Regions from separate parts of the Streptomyces sp. NRRL B-3229 genome, predicted to be linked through region 2. Evidence: predicted binding sites of a transcription regulator. Region 2 holds the regulator's gene; the other holds the start of a gene.

Region 1 (11,567 bases), on a different contig from region 2:
CGGCCCGTCCTTCGGGACCGCGCCCGCCGGGAAGTGGATGTGCACGCCCCGGTCCTTGAGGTCGGCGACGGGCAGCTCCAGCTCGGCGCCGTGCGACCTGAGGAAGCTCAGCGCGATCTGCGCGCTCTCCTTCATCACGTCACCCAGCTGGCCGGTCAGCGTCAGGCCCGCCGCGCCCGTCTCCGGGTCGGCCAGCGACGCCTCCACGTAGAGGACGTCCCCGCCCGCTCCGGTGACCGCGAGTCCGGTCGCCACACCCGGGACCGCCGTACGGCGCTCCGCCGGGTCCTGGGCCGACTCGGGCACGTGGTGCGGCCGGCCGATCAGGGCCCGCAGGTCGTCGGCGCCGATGGTGAACGGCAGCTCCCGCTCGCCCAGTTCGTGCTGCGCCGCGACCTTGCGGAGCAGCCGGGCGATCGAGCGCTCCAGGGTGCGCACGCCCGCCTCGCGGGTGTACTCCCCCGCGAGCTTGCGCAGCGCGCTCTCCTCCAGCGTCACCTCGTCCTGGTCGATGCCCGCTCGCTCCAGCTGGCGCGGGAGCAGGTGGTCGCGGGCGATGACGACCTTCTCGTCCTCGGTGTAGCCGTCGAGCCGGACCAGCTCCATACGGTCGAGCAGGGCCTCGGGGATGGCCTCCAGGACGTTCGCCGTGGCGAGGAACACCACGTCGGACAGGTCGAGTTCGACCTCCAGGTAGTGGTCGCGGAAGGTGTGATTCTGCGCCGGGTCCAGGACCTCGAGGAGGGCCGCAGCGGGGTCGCCGCGGAAGTCGGAGCCCACCTTGTCGATCTCGTCGAGCAGGACGACCGGGTTCATGGAACCGGCCTCCTTGACGGCCCGCACGATCCGGCCGGGCAGCGCGCCGACGTACGTACGGCGGTGGCCGCGGATCTCGGCCTCGTCGCGGACGCCGCCGAGGGCGACGCGGACGAACTTGCGGCCCATGGCGTGCGCGACGGACTCTCCGAGGCTGGTCTTGCCGACACCGGGCGGGCCGACGAGGGCCAGCACGGCACCACCGCGCCGCCCGCCGATGACACCGAGGCCCCGGTCGCTGCGGCGCTTGCGCACCGCCAGGTACTCGGTGATCCGCGCCTTCACGTCCTCCAGGCCCGCGTGCTCGGCGTCCAGGACCGACTTGGCGCCCTGGATGTCGTAGGCGTCCTCGGTCCGCTCGTTCCAGGGGAGTTCGAGGACGGTGTCCAGCCAGGTGCGGATCCAGGAGCCCTCCGGGGACTGGTCGCTGGACCGCTCCAGCTTGTCGACCTCCTTGAGGGCGGCCTCCCGCACCTTCTCGGGCAGGTCGGCGGTCTCTACGCGGGCGCGGTAGTCGTCGGACTCCTCGCCGTCCTGTTCGCCGTTGATCTCGCGCAATTCCTTGCGGACGGCTTCCAGCTGACGGCGGAGCAGGAACTCGCGCTGCTGCTTGTCGACGCCCTCCTGGACGTCCTTCGCGATGGTCTCGGCGACGTCCTGCTCGGCGAGGTGGTCGCGCAGCTGCTGGGTGGCGAGCTTGAGGCGGGCGACCGGGTCGGCGGTCTCCAGCAGCTCGACCTTCTGTTCGGTGGTCAGGAACGGCGAGTAGCCGGAGTTGTCGGCGAGCGCGGACACGTCGTCGATGGCCTGCACCCGGTCCACGACCTGCCAGGCGCTGCGCTTGCGCAGCCAGGCGGTGGCGAGGGCCTTGTACTCCTTGACCAGTTCGGCGACATGACCGGGCAGCGGTTCGGGGACGGTCTGCTCGACCGTGGTCCCCTCGACCCACAGGGCGGCGCCCGGGCCGGTGGTCCCCGCACCGATCTTCACCCTGCCCCGGCCGCGGATGAGGGCGCCCGGGTCGCCGTCGGCCAGCCGGCCGACCTGCTCGACGGTGCCGAGCACACCGGTACTCGCGTAGGTCCCGTCGATCCGTGGCACCAGCAGGACCTTGGGCTTGCCGGGTTCCGAACGGGCGGCGGCCTGGGCGGCCTCCACCGCGGCGCGGACGTCGGCGTCGTTCAGGTCCAGCGGCACCACCATTCCGGGCAGCACGACCTCGTCGTCGAGCGGCAGCACAGGCAGAGTGAGCGGTGTGGACGTCGAAGCCATGATCTCCCCTTCGGCAGTCAAGTTGAGCTATGCCGACTCAATGCACGTGAGCCTTCGAATGTTCCCCACGCGCTTTCCTGTTCGCTGTGGGCGATCACCGCTGTCGGGGCCGGCACCCCGGCCCCTATCGTGACACGGGTAATAGGCAGAATGCTCGAAAGACCATTACAGGGGGTTCGGTGGGCGGGATCGTGCAGGCATGGGTGGACGGCTGGGTCGTGTCCCGCGGGGCCGCCCCGCCGCAGCGTGAGGCCTGGGGGTTCACCGTGGACGTGGGGCAGATCGCGCAGGTCTCGCGGCATGTTTTCGACGCGCTGGGCGACGAGGTGGACGAGGGCGCCGTGCGCAAGGTCGCGGACGCGGTGACGGGCGCCGGGGTGTGGCTGAAGGTGTTCCAGGACCCGGAGACTGTCGGCGCATGGCTGGGCGAGGGCTGGTGGGCGGACCCCGAGCCCGGGTATCTGATGACGGTTCCGCTCGGAGGCGCGCGAGCGGAAGCCGGCGTGCCCGACGGTTACCGCACGCGCGTGTGGTCCGTCGGCGGCGTCACGCGCGTGCTCGTCGCCGCGCCCGACGGCTCCCTCGCCGCTCGCGGCCAGGTGGCCCCGACCGGAGCGAGTGCCGTCTTCGACCAGATCGAGACCGTGACGGCCCATCGGCGGCGGGGGCTGGGCAGCGTCGTCATGCGCACGCTCCAGGCCGCGGCGGCCGGCACGGGTGCGCGGACCGGTGTACTGGCGGGGACGCCCGCGGGCCGGGGGCTGTACGAGTCCCTGGGCTGGCATGTGCAAGCTCCGCTCACCAGTGCGAAGTTCGTCGGACCGAACGCCGGGTGACCGCCCGTCACCGCCCGCCGGAAACTCGCGGGCGGCCCGTGACGGCCTCTGTCATGCTGCGCCGGTGATCGCCCCGCCGTCTCCGGTGGAGCCTGCCGGCCGCACAGCGGACAACACCCGGCCACGGCCGGCTCTTCCCGGCCCGGGAAAGGGCCGCCGCCGGGACGTCCCGGCCCGGGGACCGGCGCCCGCGGCACGACCGACCGAGAGACCGAGAAACCGAGAGAACACGGGGAACGACCGACCATGACCACCGCCTCCACCGCCTCCACCGCCTCCACCGAAGCCGTACAGCCCCTCCTCTCCGCCTACGACGACCAGATGCGCGCCGCTCCCCCGACCCCGCCCGTCGGCGTGACGTACGAGCAGGACGGACCCCTGCTGCGGATCGTCGGCCAGTTCCGTGGGTTCGTGAGCGGGCCGCGCGACCTCGGCGTGACCGGTGCCGCGCTCGACGCACTCATCGTCCGCCAGCGCGACTTCTTCGCGGCGCGCGGTGAGGCGCTGGAGTGGAAGACCCGGACCCACGACACCCCGGCCGACCTCACCGAGCGGCTCCGCGCGGCGGGTTTCGTGCCCGAGGAGCGGGAGACGGTGCTGATCGGCCTGGCCTCCGAGATGGCCGTGGGAGAGCCCGCGCTGCCGGACGGCGTGACCCTGCGCCGGGTCACGGCCGACGCGGACATGCGCCGGATCGCCGCGATGGAGTCCAAGGTGTGGGGCCAGGACTGGAGTTGGCTCGCCGAGGACCTCGTCGGCCGGGTCGCCGCCGCGCCGGACGAGATCGCCGTGTACGTGGCCGAGGCGGACGGCGAGGTGGTGTCCGCCGCGTGGCTGGCGTTCCGCGCGGGCACCGAGTTCGCCAGTCTGTGGGGCGGCTCCACACTCGCCGAGTGGCGGGGCCGGGGCATCTACCGGGCCCTGGTCGCCGTACGCGCGGCTCTCGCCGCCTCCCGCGGGGTCACGTATCTGCACGTGGACGCCTCGGACGACAGCGCCCCGATCCTGCGCCGCCTCGGCTTCCACGCGGTGACCACGACGACGCCGTACGTCTGGACACCGCCGGGCAGTTGAAGCGACCGCGGCTGCCCTCCGGCGTCCACGGCGTCGCCTACGGCGGTCGTGCGGTCCTAGTCGGCCAGGAGCCCATGCCGGGCGCGGTGCCACCGGCGTACCAGCGGCCAGGTCGCGATGCCGGTCAGGAGGGCTATCGGGTGGCCCCAGTCGGTCAACGGGTCGGTGAAGGCGAGCAGGTCGGTCGCCAGCTCCCAGCCGAAGAGGGCGAGCAGCGGCCACCGCAGCCAGGGCCGGAGGAGTCCGGCGAGCGCGCCGAGGCTCGCGGCGACGCCGAAGCTGACGCCGTAGTCGAGCCGGTGCAGCGAGGAGGCGGGGAGGTGACCGGCCAGGACCGCGACACCTACGGGGACCTCCGTCGCGAGGGTCGCGCCGATGTGCCCGAGCAGGAAGACGGCGGCCGTGCGCATCCCGCCGATCCTGCGCTCCAGCGCGGTGAGGACGAACAGCAGGGCGATGGCGTACGGGGAGAGGATGCCGCCCGCGATCCACAGCGCACTGGCCACCAGCACCAGCAACGGCGTCCGCACCAGGTGGGCCACATCGGTGCTGGAGCCCTGGTGCAGGGTGTGCACGAGGGCGGGGCTCAGACGCGCCGAGACGAGCGCGACCGCGACCAGGACGGCGCCGTAGCCGAAGGTGAACGGGGTCCCGGTGGGCGTGGGGAACAGCCGCCGACCGCGCGGGACGCCGAACCGCCTGGTGGGGACGGTCGTTGCCGCTTCCCGTGGCTCGGCGGTGGCCTCCTCCGCCGCACTCCGCTGCCGGGGCATGCCGTCGAGCAGGACGGCGACATCCGGGAGGCGGTCGTCGGGAGGGGACCCGTCGGGAGGAGCTGCGGGGGCGGTCCGTTCCAAGGTGAGCTGCTCCTTCCGGTTCGCCCTCAGCCTTCGCGCCCGACCCGCCCGCTGTCTGTGACCCGCGCCACCCTGGACCTGATTCACAGTGACTTCTCAAGAACCTGTAATTCGTTCGGCCCGCCTCGCCCTCCCTGCCAGGATGGGCCGATGCCCACCTCGTACGACATTCCCGAAGTCCTGGACCGTCGCGAGGGCCCCTACGGGGAGGTCGTCCTGCGGCGCCACGGCGAGTTGCTCCAGATCATCGCCAACGGCTGCTTCCTGATGGACACCTCCGACGGGCGCTCGGAGCGGATCCTCGTCGACGCGGCGCTCGGTGCGCTGGACGACCGCCCGGACCCGCACGTCCTGATCGGCGGTCTGGGCGTGGGCTTCTCGCTCGCACACGCCGCCGCGAATCCGCGGTGGGGCCGGATCACGGTCGTGGAGCGGGAGCCGGCCGTCATCGACTGGCACCGCGCGGGGCCGCTCTCGGCGCTCTCCGCGCGAGCGCTGGCCGATCCGCGGACGAACATTCTGGAAACGGATCTAGTCGGATTCGTCAATGAGACATGCGCCACTTTTGACGCGCTCTGCCTCGACATCGACAACGGTCCCGACTGGACGGTCACGGACGGCAACCACGGCCTCTACGCGCCCGCCGGACTCACAAGCTGCGCAAGGGCGTTGAAGCCGGGCGGGGTACTGGCGGTGTGGTCCGCCAGACCATCAGCGGAATTTGAGGGATCCCTAGCAAATGCCGGGTTCCAGCAGGTACGTACCGAGGAGATCCCCGTTGCCCGGGGCGTACCCGACGTCGTACATCTCGCCGTCCGACCTGGATAGCAAAGGGGTGATGACTCCCCGTACTCTGCTTCCCTACGCCGATCATTCAAGCGTCAATCGCAGTCATGCGCAGACAAGGAATCACCCCACATGGTTCCGGAAAGCACTCCCCAGGGGCGGGCGATGGAGCAGACACACACCTCCCAGAACGGCACGACGGCCACCCAGGGCGCACAGCGCCGAGTCCTGGTCGTCGAGGACGATCCGACGATCGTCGACGCCATCGCGACCCGCCTGCGCGCCGAGGGATTCCTCGTGCAAACGGCGGTCGACGGTCCGTCGGCGGTCGACACGGCCGAGGCCTGGCAGCCCGATCTGCTGATCCTCGACATCATGCTGCCCGGCTTCGACGGTCTGGAGGTCTGCCGACGCGTGCAGGCAGCCCGCCCGGTGCCGGTGATGATGCTCACCGCGCGGGACGACGAGACCGACATGCTGGTCGGACTCGGCGTCGGCGCCGACGACTACATGACCAAGCCCTTCTCGATGCGTGAGCTGGCCGCGCGCGTGCACGTCCTGCTGCGGCGGGTCGAGCGGGCCGCGCTGGCCGCCGCGACCCCCAGAAGCGGCATTCTCCGGCTCGGCGAGCTGGAGATCGACCACGCGCAGCGCCGGGTCCGGGTGCGCAGCGAGGACGTCCACCTCACCCCGACCGAGTTCGACCTGCTGGTGTGCCTCGCGAACACCCCGCGCGCGGTGCTCTCCCGTGAGCAGCTGCTCGCCGAGGTCTGGGACTGGGCGGACGCCTCCGGCACCCGCACGGTCGACAGCCACATCAAGGCACTGCGCCGGAAGATCGGCGCCGAGCGGATCCGCACGGTGCACGGCGTGGGCTACGCCCTGGAGACGCCGACGCCATGAGCGAGGGTCCGGCAGGCCGGAGAGGTCCCAGGGAGGCCTGGGGGGGCGTCAGCCCGTTCTCGATCAAGACGAAGCTGGGCGCGCTGGTCGTCATCGCGGTCCTCATCACCACCGGGCTGATGATGATCGCGATGCGCACGGCGACCGAGCTGCGCTTCATCACGGTCTTCTCGATGATCGCCACCCTGCTCATCACGCAGTTCGTGGCGCATTCGCTCACCGCGCCCCTGGACGACATGAACGCGGTCGCCCGGTCCATCTCGCACGGCGACTACACCCGCCGGGTCCGCGAGAACCGCCGGGACGAGCTGGGCGACCTGGCCCAGACCATCAACCGCATGGCGGACGACCTGGAGGCCCAGGAACGCCAGCGCAAGGAACTTGTGGCAAATGTCTCCCACGAGCTGCGCACCCCCATCGCGGGCCTGCGCGCCGTGCTGGAGAACATCGTCGACGGGGTCACCCAGGCCGACCCCGAGACCATGCGCACGGCCCTCAAGCAGACCGAGCGGCTCGGCCGGCTGGTGGAGACCCTGCTGGACCTGTCCCGCCTGGACAACGGCGTCGTGCCGCTGAAGAAGCGTCGTTTCGAGGTGTGGCCGTATCTCTCGGGCGTGCTGAAGGAAGCCAACATGGTCGCCACCGCGCGCGCGGGCATCGCCTCAGGATCCGGCAGCCACACCCGCAACGACGTGCATCTGCACCTCGACGTGACGCCGCCGGAGCTGACCGCGCACGCCGATCCGGAGCGCATCCACCAGGTGGTCGCCAACCTGATCGACAACGCGGTCAAGCACAGCCCGCCGCACGGCCGGGTGACGGTCAAGGCGCGGCGCGGGGCCCTGCCGGAATCCCTTGAGCTGGAGGTCCTCGACGAGGGCCCGGGCATCCCGCGCTCCGAGTGGCACCGCGTCTTCGAGCGGTTCAACCGCGGTCAGGTGCCGCGGCCGCACGGTCCGGGCAGCGACGGCGGCACCGGGCTCGGGCTGGCGATCGCCCGCTGGGCGGTGGATCTGCACGGCGGCCGGATCGGTGTGGCCGAATCCGAGCGGGGTTGCCGGATTCTTGTCACCCTTCCAGGGCTTCCCTCTCTGCCAAGTTGACGTAAAGTTCGAAGCGGAGCCACAAGATCCATCTCTGTTCCGCGCTGACGGACACGTGTGATCAGGCAGAGGGCCGCGCGGTCGTCGCGCAGGGCCCCGCTCGGCGCTTCCCGAACCGGCCGTCACAGAACGGAACCCCGCTTGTTTCCCGCCATTTCCGGCCCCGAAACCCGCTGTTTCATGTGACTTACACGACGATGGACGGGCCCGGCCTGACCTTCGGGGTCCTGGGGGCGTAGCCTTTATTCCCGCTGTCCATCACCTTGTGAAGCGGAAGAGGGCGGTTGCCGCCGTGTCGCCACAGTCCCCCAGTAACTCGAGCATCTCGACCGACGCAGACCAAGCGGGCAAGAACCCCGCTGCCGCGTTCGGCCCGAACGAGTGGCTCGTCGACGAGATCTATCAGCAGTACCTCCAGGACCCGAATTCGGTAGACCGAGCCTGGTGGGACTTCTTCGCCGACTACAAGCCGGGTGCTGCGGGCGCTCCGGCTCCGGCGGGTACTGCGGCCGCGGGGGCCGCAGGGACCACCTCCCCGGCTCCGGCCGCCGCGGCTCCGGCCCAGGCTCCTGCGCCGGCTGCCCCGGCCGTGCCGGCTCCCGCCGCCGCGAAGCCCGCCGCCGCTCCGGCTCCGGCCCAGGCCGCCGCGCCCGCCGCCCCGGCCCAGGCGGCTCCGGCCGCCAAGCCGGCGGCCGCTCCCGCGAAGCCCGCCGCCGCGAAGCCCGCCGCGCAGGCCTCCTCGCCGGAGGGCCCGGAGCTGATCACGCTGCGCGGTCCCGCCGCCGCGGTCGCGAAGAACATGAACGCCTCCCTGGAGCTGCCCACGGCCACGTCCGTGCGCGCGGTCCCGGTGAAGCTGCTCTTCGACAACCGCATCGTCATCAACAACCACCTCAAGCGCGCCCGGGGCGGGAAGATCTCCTTCACGCACCTGATCGGCTACGCGATGGTGCAGGCCATCAAGGCCATGCCGTCGATGAACTGGCACTACGCGGAGAAGGACGGGAAGCCCACCCTCGTCAAGCCCCCGCACGTCAACTTCGGCCTCGCCATCGACCTGGTGAAGCCCAACGGCGACCGCCAGCTGGTCGTCGCGGGCATCAAGAAGGCCGAGACGCTGAACTTCTTCGAGTTCTGGCAGGCCTACGAGGACATCGTCCGCCGCGCCCGTGACGGCAAGCTGACGATGGACGACTTCTCGGGCGTCACCGTCTCCCTGACCAACCCCGGCGGCCTCGGTACGGTCCACTCCGTGCCGCGTCTGATGCCCGGCCAGTCGGTCATCATGGGCGTCGGCTCCATGGACTACCCGGCGGAGTTCCAGGGCACCTCCCAGGACACCCTGAACAAGCTCGGCATCTCGAAGGTCATGACGCTCACGTCGACCTACGACCACCGGGTCATCCAGGGCGCCGCATCCGGCGAGTTCCTGCGGATCGTCGCGAACCTGCTGCTCGGCGAGAACGGCTTCTTCGACGAGATCTTCGAGGCCCTGCGCATCCCCTACGAGCCGGTCCGCTGGCTCAAGGACATCGACGCCTCGCACGACGACGACGTCACCAAGGCCGCCCGTGTCTTCGAGCTGATCCACTCCTACCGGGTCCGCGGCCACGTCATGGCCGACACCGACCCGCTGGAGTACCGCCAGCGCAAGCACCCCGACCTGGACATCACCGAGCACGGCCTCACCCTGTGGGACCTGGAGCGGGAGTTCGCGGTCGGCGGTTTCGCCGGCAAGTCCCTGATGAAGCTGCGCGACATCCTCGGTGTGCTGCGCGACTCGTACTGCCGGACCACCGGCGTCGAGTTCATGCACATCCAGGACCCGAAGCAGCGCCGGTGGATCCAGGACCGCATCGAGCGCTCCCACACCAAGCCGGAGCGCGAGGAGCAGCTGCGCATCCTGCGCCGGCTGAACGCCGCCGAGGCGTTCGAGACCTTCCTCCAGACGAAGTACGTCGGCCAGAAGCGCTTCTCCCTGGAGGGCGGCGAGTCCGTCATCCCGCTGCTCGACGCGGTCCTCGACTCGGCCGCCGAGTCGCGCCTGGACGAGGTCGTCATCGGCATGGCCCACCGCGGCCGCCTGAACGTCCTGGCGAACATCGTCGGCAAGTCGTACGCGCAGATCTTCCGCGAGTTCGAGGGCAACCTCGACCCGAAGTCGATGCACGGCTCCGGCGACGTGAAGTACCACCTGGGCGCCGAGGGCACCTTCACCGGTCTGGACGGCGAGCAGATCAAGGTCTCGCTGGCCGCGAACCCCTCCCACCTGGAGACGGTCGACCCGGTCATCGAGGGCATCGTCCGCGCCAAGCAGGACATCATCAACAAGGGCGGCACGGACTTCACCGTCCTGCCGGTCGCCCTGCACGGTGACGCGGCCTTCGCGGGCCAGGGCGTGGTGGCCGAGACCCTGAACATGTCGCAGCTGCGGGGCTACCGCACCGGCGGCACGGTCCACATCGTCATCAACAACCAGGTCGGCTTCACGGCGGCGCCGGAGTCCTCGCGCTCGTCGATGTACGCCACCGACGTGGCCCGCATGATCGAGGCCCCGATCTTCCACGTGAACGGCGACGACCCGGAGGCCGTGGTCCGCGTCGCGCGACTGGCCTTCGAGTTCCGCCAGGCGTTCAACAAGGACGTGGTGATCGACCTCATCTGCTACCGCCGCCGCGGTCACAACGAGTCGGACAACCCGGCCTTCACCCAGCCGCTGATGTACGACCTGATCGACAAGAAGCGCTCGGTGCGCAAGCTCTACACCGAGTCCCTCATCGGTCGCGGCGACATCACCCTGGAAGAGGCGGAGCAAGCGCTCCAGGACTACCAGGGCCAGCTGGAGAAGGTCTTCACCGAGGTCCGCGAGGCCGTCACGGCCCAGCCTGCCGCCGGTCCCGTCTCCGACCCGCAGGCCGAGTTCCCGGTCGCCGTGAACACCGCGATCTCCACGGAGACCGTGAAGCGGATCGCCGAGTCCCAGGTCAACATCCCGGACACCTTCCACGTCCACCCGCGTCTGCTGCCGCAGCTCCAGCGGCGCGCGGCGATGGTCGAGGACGGCACCATCGACTGGGGCATGGGCGAGACCCTCGCCGTCGGCTCGCTGCTCCTGGAGGGCACCCCGGTCCGCCTGTCGGGCCAGGACTCCCAGCGCGGCACCTTCGGCCAGCGCCACGCGGTCCTCATCGACCGCGAGACCGGCGAGGAGCACACCCCGCTCCAGTACCTCGCCGAGGAGCAGGCCCGCTACAACGTCTACAACTCCCTGCTCTCCGAGTACGCGGTCATGGGCTTCGAGTACGGCTACTCGCTGGCCCGTCCCGACGCGCTCGTGCTGTGGGAGGCGCAGTTCGGCGACTTCGTCAACGGCGCGCAGACGATCGTCGACGAGTACATCTCGGCGGCGGAGCAGAAGTGGGGCCAGACGAGCGGTGTCACGCTCCTTCTCCCCCACGGCTACGAGGGCCAGGGCCCGGACCACTCCTCGGCCCGTGTCGAGCGGTTCCTCCAGCTCTGCGCCCAGAACAACATGACGGTCGCGATGCCGACCCTGCCGTCGAACTACTTCCACCTCCTGCGGTGGCAGGTGCACAACCCGCACCACAAGCCGCTGGTGGTCTTCACCCCGAAGTCGATGCTGCGTCTGAAGGCCGCCGCGTCGAAGACGGAGGAGTTCACCTCGGGTCAGTTCCGCCCGGTCATCGGCGACGCGACGGTGGACCCGGCCGCGGTCCGCAAGGTCGTCTTCGTGGCGGGCAAGCTGTACTACGACCTCGAGGCCGAGCGTCAGAAGCGCGGCATCACGGACACGGCGATCATCCGCATCGAGCGCCTGTACCCGCTGCCGGGTGCCGAGCTCCAGGCGGAGATCGCCAAGTACCCGAACGCCGAGAAGTACCTGTGGGCCCAGGAGGAGC
Region 2 (11,567 bases):
CTGGACCGGGACTTCCCGCGCTCCGCGCTGCACGCTCTGACGACGGCGGAGGAGTGCCTGACCGCGCTCGGCCGCCCCCGTCAGGACCCCGCGCGCCGCCCGATCGGCGGGATGCGCACCCGGCTCGAATATCTCGACCTGCACGCGCTGGAGGAGCAACTCCCCTCGCTGCTCAGGGACTTGCAGACCGCGTGCATGGCCTCCGCGGAGGCGGTGGCGGAGCGGTTCTTCCCGTACCAGGGGCCCGTCGAGTGGGCCCAGGAAGGAGCCGGACGATGACCCGCCTCCGGATCAAGCACACCACCGAGGTGGCGTACGCCCAGCCCGCCTCCTCCTCCCACAACGAGGTCCGCATGACCCCGCTGACCCTGCCCGCCCAGACCACCCTGGACGCCCGGGTCACGGTCAGCCCGACCACGCCGACCTGGTCGTACTGGGACTACTGGGGCACCCAGGTCACCGGCTTCGACCTGATGGACCCGCACGGCCGGCTCACCATCACGGCCACCAGCCTCGTCGAGACGATCCCGCCAGGACCGCTGCCGACCGCGCCCACCTGGGCCGAGGTGGCCGAACGCGTCGCGGCCTCCCGCCTGTTGGAGTTCGCCGGCCCGACGGGGCGTACGACGATCCCGGCGAAGCTGGCCAAGAAGGCCCGCAAGGCCGCGACGGGCCTGGACCCGCACGAAACGGCCCTCGCGGTGTCGACGCTGGTCGCCGACCGGGTGTCGTACCTGCCCGGCGCGACCAGCGTGAACACCTCCCCCGTGGAGGCCTGGGAGCAGGGCGCGGGCGTCTGCCAGGACATCACCCACCTGACCATCGCCCTGCTGCGGGCCGTCGGCCTGCCGGCCCGCTACGTCTCCGGCTACCTCCACCCGGAGCGCGAGGCCGAACTGCACCGGCCCGTCGCGGGGCAGAGCCACGCCTGGATCGAGTACTGGGCGGGCGAGTGGTGCGGCTACGACCCCACCAACGGGGTGCGCGCCGACGAGTCCCACGTGGTGGTGGCCAGGGGTCGCGACTACGACGACGTGACCCCGCACAAGGGGATCTACCGCGGGGTGCCGGGCGGGCCGCCGGAGGTGACGGTGGAGTTCACGAGGGTGGCCTGAAAAAGGTGACAGGGGCCGGAGGGGAGATCCTCCGGCCCCTGTCCGCGCTTCGGTTACGACAGACCCGCCGCCGCGCAGGCGCTCTTGTACTCCGAGGTGCAGATGTCCTTGACGGAGTAGATGCCGTCCTTGACGACCGTGCTCTTGATGTTGTCCTTCGTCAGCGCGACGACCTGGACGAGCTGGGCCGGAATGTCCTTGTTGGTCGGGCTGTCGACGCTGTCCGTGGCGAGGGCGTCGAACTGGATGTCCTTGCCCTGGATCTTGGTCACGGCCATCTCGGCGGCGGCCTCGGCCTCGTCCGGGTACGGCTTGTAGACGCTCATGTACTGCTCGCCGGAGACGATCCGCTGCACCGCGGACAGCTCCGCGTCCTGGCCGGTGATCGGCGGGAGCTTCGTCATGCCCGCGCTCTCCATCGCCTGGATGGCGGCGCCGGCCATGGCGTCGTTGGCGGAGTACACGGCCTTGATGTTGCCCTTGCCGATCGCGTTGATCGCCTCGGCCATGTTCTTCTGCGCGATCTCCGGCTTCCAGCCGTCGACGTCGTACGTCTCGGCGATCGTCACCTTGCCGTTGAGCTCGGACATCGCCCCCGCCTTGAACTGCCCGGCGTTCGGGTCGGAGGGCGAGCCGTTGATCATGACGATCTTGTCGGAGCTGTCGATACCGGAACCGAGCGCCTCGATGAGGGAGCGGCCCTGCACCTCGCCGACGAGTTCGTTGTCGAAGGAGACGTACCCGTCGATCGGGCCCTCGGCGAGCCGGTCGTAGGCGATGACCGGGATGCCCGCGTCCTTGGCCTTCTGCACCATGCCCGCGATGGCGTGCGAGTCGACCGCGTCCAGCAGGATGACGTCGACCTTCTCGTCGATCATCTCCTGCATCTGCGAGGCCTGCTTCTTGGCGTTGGCCTCGCCGTTGGCGTAGACCGTCTTGCCCTTCTTGTCCGTGAGCTCCGCGACCTTCTTCTTGATGATCGGGTAGTCGAACTCCTCGTAACGGGTGTTCGTCTTCTCCGGCATCAGCACACCGACGGTGACGTCGTCGCCCTTGGTGGGGCTCGCCTCGCTCCCGCTCGCGGCGCCGAGCGCCCCGCAGGCGGCCAGCGAGAAGGACATCGTGGACGCTGCCACGGCTATGGCGATACGACGACGCATGGGGCTGCTCACTTCTGATGCTCTCCGGACGCGGGCGCGGCATTGCGGCCCATGTGTCTGAAAAGCCAACGCGGGGCCGACCACCGGCGTCAAGCGGAATCACTTAACGAGTGCGCAACGCCACTCTCCGCCGACGGTGTGAAGACTTGGCGCGAACACTAGTACAACCAACTTCACACCTCAGGTGTCGTGATCACAGCAGCCCCACAACTGCTGTTCCACGTCCGACCAGAGGATCGAATGAAGTCAGCCAGCCGTACGACCGCCACGGCGCTCGTCCTAGCCGCCGCCGGCACCCTCACCACCCTGGCAGCGGCGGCCCCCGCCTCGGCAGCCGTGTCGTGCACCTCCCCGGTGTTCCAGCGCCAGTTCTACGCGAACACGTCCTTCTCCGGCACCCCGAAGAAAACGGACTGCGACGACGCGATCGACCAGTCCTGGAGCGGTGCCCCGGTCTCCGGGCTGCCGAAGGACAATTTCGGCGTTCGCTGGAGTGTGACCCGCGACTTCGGCTCCGGCGGGCCGTTCACCCTCAACGCCGCCGGTCTCGACGGAATGCGGGTGTACGTCGACGGGGTCCGGAAGATCGACCTCTGGAAGAACGTCTCGACGACGGTCAAGAAGACCGCCAACGTCACCATCCCCGCCGGCAAGCACACCCTGCGCGTCGACTACGCGAACTGGACCGGCACCGCCAAGGTCAAAGTCACCTACACCCCCCGCACCACCGCCGACGTCGACAAGGTCAAACCCCTCACACCGACCGGCACTTCGGTGACGTACGACAAGGCCACCCGCAAGACCAAGGTCACCTGGGCGAGGAACAAGGAGATGGACCTCGCCGGGTACAAGGTCTACCGACGGCTGAAGGGGGCCTCGTTCCCGGCCGCGCCGCTCGCCACGACCACCGGCACCTCGTACACCGACAGCACGCCGCCCACCGGCGCCACCTACTACTTCGAGGTCCGCGCCCACGACAAGGCCGGCAACACCTCGGGCGGGACCGCCGACCAGCCCGTCACCACCGTGGACACGACTCCGCCCGCGGCGCCCTTCCTCGAGATGGACGCGTGCCCGGACGACCAGCCGTTCGCGGGCCCGGAGCTCGTCACCACCGCGGAGAACGCGGCCGACATCGCCATGTACGAACTCCAGCGGCTCAACCAGGCCACCAACTCCTGGGTGACCGTCTACACCGGCACCAAGGGCGCGACCTGCGACACGGGGCAGCCCGCCGACGGCAGCAAGGTCACCTACCGGGGCCGTGCCCGGGACGCCGTCGGGAACTGGTCCGCGTACTCGGCGGCCACCACCTTCACCACGTTCGACATGACCCCGCCGGCGACCGCCGCCGACGCCCGGGTCGAGTACCGCGCCGGCGTCCCGCACCTGGTGTGGTCCGCCGTCGAGGGGGCCGCGCGGTACGAACTCCTCCAGTACGACCCGGCGACGGGTGGCTGGCGCGACGCGCTGCCCGGTACGGCCGGCACCACCACGCAGACCGACGTCGTGCCGCGCCAGCTCCTCGCCGCCGCCGACTCCTACCGGTACGCGGTCCGCACCCAGGACACCAAGGGCAACGCCTCCGCGCCGGTGGAAATCGCCCTGCGCATGGCGGACCGGCCGGAGGCGATCGCCCCGTACGAGACCACCGCGACCCGCTCCGCCAAGGGCGTGCACGTCTCCTGGGCGAGCGCCGACCCGTGGACCCATGACAGCGCCCCGCTGCTCACCTACCGAATCGAACGGACCGACCCGGTGACCGGCGAGACGGCCGTCGTGACCACATGCGGGACCGACGGCACGGACCCGTCGGTGAGCTGGTGGTGGGCGGGCGAGGACGCCCCGTCCTACGCGGGGCGCCAGGTGCTGCACGGCAGCTGCGAGGACGTCTCCGGCGCCTCCGAGACGACGTACGAGTACCGGGTCGTGACCGTCGACCCTCACGGCCACGCCTCGCAGCCCGGGCCGGCGGCCACCGCGACCACCCCGGACACCAAGCGCCCGGACCCGGTCCGGGACCTGACCGCCGAACAGGTCCCGCTCGGCGTACGGCTGTCCTGGACCCCGCCCGCCGACGACGACGTGTTCATGTACTACGTGTGGCAGGGCACCACCGACCCGGAGACCGGCGAGACCGTCTGGAAGCGGAACTGCTGGAAGGGGCAGGCGCTCGCCGAGACCGAGATCCTCTGCCCGACCGTGCCGGACGGCGCGGCCCACGTCTACCGGGTCGCCGCCGTGGACGTCCTCTGGGACGAGGGGCCGGACTTCTGGCACACCGCCGACATCACGGTCACCCTGCCCGACACCCGGCCGCCGGGCTGGACGGGCACGGAGGTCCGTGAGGACAACTACCCCGAGCTGTACGTCGGCTGCTCCGAGAGCTCCGGCCTCGGCGACTGCTCCCGGTTCACGCACTACCGCGTCGAGCGCTGGGACCCGGCGGCCAACGCCTACGCCACCCTGACCGAGGGAGCCACCGGCGGTCCCACGTCGTACATGGACACCACGGTCCACGACGACCTGCTGGGCCTGTACTACTACCGCGTGGTCCTCCTGGACTCCGCGGGCACCGAGACGGTGGCCAGGTCGGCGGCGTACGGCATCTGGGAGTACTGACCGCGAGCCGACGGGGTGACCCCCGACGACGAGAAGGGGCCCGGAGAGATCTCCGGGCCCCTTCTCGCATCAGTCCGTCTGGTTCTGCATGAAGACCTAGTCCCTGGCCTTCTTCGGCCGCCACACCACCAGCGCGCTGGTCTGCTGGACCTCCTGATACGGCACCAGGTCGCGGCGGTACGACGCGTGCACCGCGGCCTCCCGCTGCTGCATCGCCGCGGCGGCGCCCTCGACGGCGGCCTGGAGTTCGGCCACCCGCTGCTGGAGCGCCACGACCTGGTTCTCCAGCTCGATGATGCGCTTGATGCCGGCGAGGTTGATGCCCTCGTCCTGCGACAGCGCCTGTACCTGGCGGAGCAGTTCGATGTCGCGGGCCGAGTAGCGGCGGCCCCGCCCGGCCGTGCGGTCCGGGGAGACCAGGCCGAGGCGGTCGTACTGACGGAGGGTCTGCGGGTGCAGGCCGGAGAGCTGGGCCGCCACCGAGATGACGTAGACCGGGGTTTCCTCGGTCAGTTCATACGGATTGCGTCGACGACCGTCCATCTCGAATCATGCTCCCTTCGCGGCCTGGAACAGCTCCGCCCGTGGGTCCTCCCCCACGGTCGCCTCGCGATACGCCTCCAGCGCGTCACGAGCCTTCCCCGACAGCTCGGTCGGGACACTCACCTCGACGGTGACCAGCAGATCGCCCCGGGTGCCGTCCTTGCGGACCGCGCCCTTGCCCCGCGCCCGCATGGTGCGGCCGTTGGGGGTGCCCGGCGGCAGCTTCAGGGTCACCGAAGGACCGCCCAGCGTCGGCACCCGCACCTCGCCGCCGAGCGCCGCCTCCGTGAAGGTCACCGGAACCGTCACCGTGAGGTTGTCGCCCTTGCGGCCGAAGACGGGGTGCGCGGCGACGTGCACGGTGACGTACAGGTCGCCCGCCGGGCCGCCGCGCTCACCGGGCGCGCCCTTGCCGCGCAGCCGGATCCGCTGGCTGTCCGACACCCCGGCCGGAATGCGGACCTGCATGGTCCGGGAGGACTTGGCCCGCCCGGAGCCCTTGCAGACCTCGCAGGGGTTCTCCGCCATCAGGCCCCGGCCCTTGCAGTCCGGGCAGGGGTCCGTCAGCGAGAAGCCGCCGCCGGAGCCCCGGGCCACCTGGCCGGTGCCGACGCAGGTCGGGCACACGCGCGGGTTGCCGTTGGCGTCGCCGGTGCCCGAACAGGCCTTGCAGGGGGCCTGCGAGGACATCCTGAGCGGGACGGTCGCCCCTTCGATCGCCTCGGTGAAGCTGAGGGTGACCTCGGTGTCGATGTCCTGCCCGCGCCGCGGCTGGACGCGCGTAGTCCCGGAGCTGCCCCGGTTGAACAGGCCGCCGAAGACGTCTCCGAGTCCGCCGCCGAAGCCGCCGGCTGCCTGGCCCCCGCCCTGGGCGCCGCCTCCGAAGAGGTCGCCCAGGTCGAAGTTGAAGGAGCCGCCCGCACCGCCCGGCCCCGGGCGGAAGCCGCCGTTGCCGAACAGGGTGCGGGCCTCGTCGTACTCCTTGCGCTTCTTGGGGTCGCCGAGGATGTCGTTGGCCTCGGAGATCTCCTTGAAGCGCTCCTCGGCCTTGGCGTTGCCCTTGTTGGCGTCCGGGTGGAACTCGCGTGCGAGCTTGCGGTACGCCTTCTTGATCTCGGCCTCGGTGGCGTCCTTGGGGACGCCGAGGACCTTGTAGTAGTCCTTCTCGATGAAGTCCTTGGTGCTCATCCCCGACGCCCCTCCTTTCGGTCACCGGCCACGGCTTCAGCCCTCTTCAGAGCTGTTGTCCTTCTCCTCGCCGGCCTCGGACTCGTCCTTGGCCGCCTGCGCGCCCGGCTGCGGTTCGGCGACCGCCACCCGCGCGGGGCGGATGGTGCGCTCGCCGATGCGATACCCCGGCTGGAGAATCGCCACGCACGTCGTCTCGGTGACGTCGGGCGCGTAACTGTGCATCAGGGCCTCGTGGATCGTCGGGTCGAAGGGCTCGCCCTCCTTGCCGAACTGCTGAAGACCCATCTTCGCCGCGACGGTCTCCAGCGACTCCGCGACGGACTTGAACCCGCCGAGCAGCTCACCGTGTTCCCGGGCGCGGCCGATGTCGTCGAGGGTGGGCAGGAGTTCGGTCAGGAGGTTCGCGACGGCGATCTCCTTGACCGTGATCCGGTCCCGCTCCACGCGGCGTCGGTAGTTCTGGAACTCGGCCTGGAGCCGCTGGAGGTCGGCGGTGCGCTCGTCGAGCGCCTTGCGCGACTGGTCCAGCTGGGCCGTCAGGCCTGCGATCTGGGCACTTGCGTCCCCGGCCGGGGCCGCCCCCGCCTCCGAGGAGGAGGCGGCGGCCTGCGGCTCGGCGTCGTCGGTGGCGCCGGAGGGGACGTCGGGCTTCTCGTCGAAGCCCGGGGTCTCCTCCGTCACGCGGCACCGTCCTTGCGCTCGTCGTCCACGATCTCGGCGTCCACGACGTCGTCGTCCGCCTTGGCCTGGGAGGCACCGGCGTCCTCGCCGCCGGCGGCCTGCGCGGCCTGGGCGTCGGCGTACATGGCCTGGCCGACCTTCTGGGAGACCGCGGCGACCTTCTCGGTCGCGGTGCGGATCTCGGCTGTGTTGTCGCCCTCGGCGGACTCGCCCTTGAGCGCGGCCTTCAGCTCCTCGACGGCGGCCTCGACCTCGGTCTTGACCTCGCCGGGAACCTTGTCCTCGTTGTCCTTGAGGAACTTCTCCGTCTGGTAGACGAGCTGCTCGCCCTGGTTGCGGGTCTCGGCGGCCTCGCGGCGGCGGTGGTCCTCGTCCGCGTACTGCTCGGCCTCCTGGCGCATCCGGTCGACCTCGTCCTTCGGCAGCGAGGAGCCGCCGGTGACGGTCATCTTCTGCTCCTTGCCCGTGCCCAGGTCCTTGGCGGTCACGTGCATGATGCCGTTGGCGTCGATGTCGAAGGACACCTCGATCTGCGGCACGCCACGGGGGGCCGGCGGCAGACCGGTCAGCTCGAACATCCCGAGCTTCTTGTTGTACGCCGCGATCTCGCGCTCACCCTGGTAGACCTGGATCTGCACGGAGGGCTGGTTGTCCTCGGCCGTGGTGAAGATCTCGGACCGCTTGGTCGGGATCGTGGTGTTGCGCTCGATGAGCTTGGTCATGATGCCGCCCTTGGTCTCGATGCCGAGGGACAGCGGGGTCACGTCGAGGAGCAGGACGTCCTTGACCTCACCCTTGAGGACACCGGCCTGGAGGGACGCGCCGATGGCGACGACCTCGTCCGGGTTGACGCCCTTGTTGGCGTCCTTGCCGCCGGTCAGCTCCTTGACGAGCTCGGCGACGGCGGGCATACGGGTGGAGCCACCGACGAGGACGACGTGGTCGATCTCGTTGATGGAGACGCCGGCGTCCTTCATGACGTTGAAGAACGGGGTCTTGCAGCGCTCCAGGAGGTCCGCGGTCAGCTGCTGGAACTGGGCGCGGGTGAGCTTCTCGTCCAGGTGCAGCGGGCCCTCGGCGGAGGCCGTGATGTAGGGCAGGTTGATCGAGGTCTCGGTGGAGGAGGACAGCTCGATCTTGGCCTTCTCGGCGGCCTCGCGGAGGCGCTGGAGGGCCATCTTGTCCTTGGCGAGGTCCACGCCGTGGCCGGACTTGAACTGCTGCACCAGGTAGTCGACGACACGCTGGTCCCAGTCGTCACCACCGAGGTGGTTGTCGCCGTTGGTGGCCTTCACCTCGACGACGCCGTCGCCGATCTCCAGGAGGGACACGTCGAAGGTGCCGCCACCGAGGTCGAAGACGAGGATCGTCTGGTCGTCCTTGTCGAGGCCGTAGGCGAGCGCGGCCGCGGTGGGCTCGTTGACGATGCGCAGGACGTTCAGGCCCGCGATCTCGCCGGCCTCCTTGGTCGCCTGGCGCTCGGAGTCGTTGAAGTACGCCGGGACGGTGATGACCGCGTCGGTCACCTTCTCGCCCAGGTAGGACTCGGCGTCCCGCTTGAGCTTCTGGAGGATGAACGCGGAGATCTGCTGCGGGTTGAAGGGCTTCCCGTCCAGCTCCATCTTCCAGTCGGTGCCCATGTGGCGCTTCACGGACCGGATGGTCCGGTCCACGTTGGTGACCGCCTGGCGCTTGGCCACCTCGCCGACGAGCACTTCGCCGTTCTTCGCGAAGGCGACGACGGACGGCGTGGTCCGGGCACCCTCGGCGTTGGTGATGACGGTGGGCTCGCCGCCTTCAAGAACGCTGACGACGGAGTTAGTCGTGCCCAGGTCGATGCCGACCGCACGTGCCATGGTGATTTCCTCCAGCTGACTTGAGTGGAACGGACTCAAGTGTGCATGACGTTGGCGGCTCGGTCAACAGACCTGAGTCACAGGGGCTCAACTCTTATCCGTTCCTTACACGCAACTGGGTCGTGACCTGCGGAGATGCGGGACGCGGGACCACACCGGACCGTGCGGCGGGCTTCACTCTCGGCCTCACCAACAGCAGTCCGACCACGAGGACCAGCGCCCCGCCGGCCACCCACAGCACCCCGCTCGCGGCGATCCACCCGAGGTGCACGAGGACCGCGACGAGTACCCCGCCGAAGGCCGTGACACCCAGGAGGACGGACGCGCCCTGCGGGGTGAGCCCCAGCCTGCGCAGCCGGTGGGCGAGATGGTCGGGTCCGGGACGCAGCAGCGAACGTCCGGACAGCCGCCGGGCGAGGACGACGAGGGCGATGTCGGCGGCCACCAGGGCGCTCAGCGCGAACAGCACCGCGGCACTGGATCCCAGGTCCTGTCCCGCGCGGGTCGTCACGGCCGCCGAGGCCAGCACGAACCCCGTGAACAGCGACCCGCAGGCGCCCAGTCCCGCGCGCGCGGGATGCCAGTTGTGCATCAGGAACCCGGTCAGCGCGGCGGCCAGCACGCTCAGCAGCACGGCGAGCCCGTCCATCACCTCGGCCGCCGCGCAGGCCGCCGCACCGAAGGCGGTGACCACGCCGACCGTCCCGGCGAGTCCGTCGGCGTGGTCGAGCGCCTTGAACCCGAGAGCGACGAACACGATCCAGCCGACGGCGAGGATCCCGGCGAGCACCCCCGTCTCCTCGTACGGCACCACACAGGCCGCCGCCACGGCCGTACCGCCGACGAGGAACCGCGCCTTGACACGCAGCACGTCGGCGACGAGGCCGAGAAGGGCGACACCGGCCCCGGCGACGAGGAGGCGCCCGGCCTCGGGGCCGAGCGGGGTGACCCCCTGCCGGTCGCCCACGGCCGCGACCACACAAGTGGCCGCCACCACCGCCGCCCCGCCGGACAGCGGCATGGGGCGCCGCCACCGCCGGTCGACGATCCCGAGGCGCAGGGCGGGCATCCGCAGCAGGCCGGTGAGCACGGCGGCGAGGAGCAGGGCGGACGAGGCGGCGAGGATCCCATAGAGCACGAGCCCAAATTAGCGCCGTATGCACCAATTCAGCACGAATAACACGATCGGGTTTTAAGGTAACCCTCAGCGATTCAGATCACCCGGCCCCCGGCTACAGTGCGGCGCAGGATGGGGGTAGTCTCAGACGGACTGCATAAGTTACCGCTTAGTAATGACGAGAGTGACAGTGCGGACGCGCATGCTCTTCACGATGACGAGCACGCTCTTCACGGAACTCTCGTAGACCCCTCGCAGGCCCGAGGAGCCCCGAAATGCAACTCGCCGCGATCATCGTGTCGCTGGTACTGACCGTGGTCGGCGTGGCGCTGCTCGCACGCGCCATCGGCCAGTTCGTCCGGTACTTCAAGCTGGGCCAGCCCGTGCCCGCCGGGAGCAGGACCGACAACCCCTACGCCCGCAGTGTGACGCTGGTGAAGGAGTTCCTCGGCCACACCCGGATGAACCGCTGGGGCATCGTCGGCTTCGCCCACTGGTTCGTGGCCGTCGGCTTCCTGACGCTGCCGCCGACCCTCGCCCAGGCCTTCGGTCAGCTCTTCCAGGCCGACTGGGTGCTGCCGGTCATCGGCGACTTCCTGCCGTTCGAGCTGTACATCGAGTTCATCGGTGTGATGACGACGCTCGGCATCATCGCCCTGATCGTCATCCGGCTGCTGAGCCTGCCGTCCCGCCCCGGCCGCAAGTCCCGCTTCGCGGGCTCCAAGGCGGGCCAGGCGTACTTCGTCGAGTACGTCATCCTCACCATCGGCCTGGCCATCTACGTGCTGCGGGGCCTGGAGGGCGGGCTGCACCACGTGGACCACTACGAGGCCTCGTACTTCGCCTCGTACCCGCTGGTCCTGGCCTTCAAGGGCCTGGGCGTGAGCACGCTCCAGAACCTCGTCTACCTCGTCGCGACGATCAAGATCGGCACGTCCTTCGTGTGGATGATCGTCGTGTCGCTGAACACCAACATGGGTGTGGCCTGGCACCGCTTCCTGGCCTTCCCGAACATCTGGTTCAAGCGCGAGGCGACCGGCGGGACCGCCCTCGGCGGCCTCCAGCCGATGACCTCCGGCGGCAAGCCGATCGACTTCACCGACCCCGGTGACGACGACGTCTTCGGCGTCTCCCAGGTCGAGCAGTTCTCCTGGAAGGGCCTGCTCGACTTCTCCACCTGCACCGAGTGCGGCCGCTGCCAGTCGCAGTGCCCCGCGTGGAACACCGGCAAGCCGCTCTCCCCCAAGCTCCTGATCATGTCCCTGCGCGACCACGCGCACGC

What was found. The regulator HspR, encoded in region 2, represses chaperone genes until heat shock. The targets are predictions, from matches to a motif close to TTGAGNNNNNNNNNCTCAA.
Region 1: the regulator HspR is predicted to act here: its motif matches at 2,111-2,129, upstream of lon (endopeptidase La).

The regions. Positions count from the first base shown of each region.
Region 1 is NZ_JOGP01000011.1:141,967-153,533, forward strand. Features, by position in the region: gene lon (endopeptidase La) at 1-2,088, opposite strand, end outside; gene IF54_RS0119705 (GNAT family N-acetyltransferase) at 2,268-2,924, shown strand; gene IF54_RS0119710 (GNAT family N-acetyltransferase) at 3,171-3,998, shown strand; gene IF54_RS0119715 (rhomboid-like protein) at 4,055-4,855, opposite strand; gene IF54_RS0119720 (spermidine synthase) at 5,006-5,683, shown strand; gene IF54_RS0119725 (response regulator transcription factor) at 5,807-6,544, shown strand; gene IF54_RS0119730 (HAMP domain-containing sensor histidine kinase) at 6,541-7,647, shown strand; gene IF54_RS0119735 (multifunctional oxoglutarate decarboxylase/oxoglutarate dehydrogenase thiamine pyrophosphate-binding subunit/dihydrolipoyllysine-residue succinyltransferase subunit) at 7,940-11,567, shown strand, end outside.
Region 2 is NZ_JOGP01000010.1:80,186-91,752, forward strand. Features, by position in the region: gene IF54_RS0118115 (alpha-E domain-containing protein) at 1-279, shown strand, start outside; gene IF54_RS0118120 (transglutaminase family protein) at 276-1,115, shown strand; gene IF54_RS0118125 (sugar ABC transporter substrate-binding protein) at 1,169-2,275, opposite strand; gene IF54_RS0118130 (PA14 domain-containing protein) at 2,516-4,897, shown strand; gene IF54_RS0118135 (heat shock protein transcriptional repressor HspR) at 4,994-5,440, opposite strand; gene dnaJ (molecular chaperone DnaJ) at 5,447-6,628, opposite strand; gene grpE (nucleotide exchange factor GrpE) at 6,665-7,312, opposite strand; gene dnaK (molecular chaperone DnaK) at 7,309-9,168, opposite strand; gene IF54_RS0118155 (MraY family glycosyltransferase) at 9,263-10,306, opposite strand; gene IF54_RS0118160 ((Fe-S)-binding protein) at 10,561-11,567, shown strand, end outside.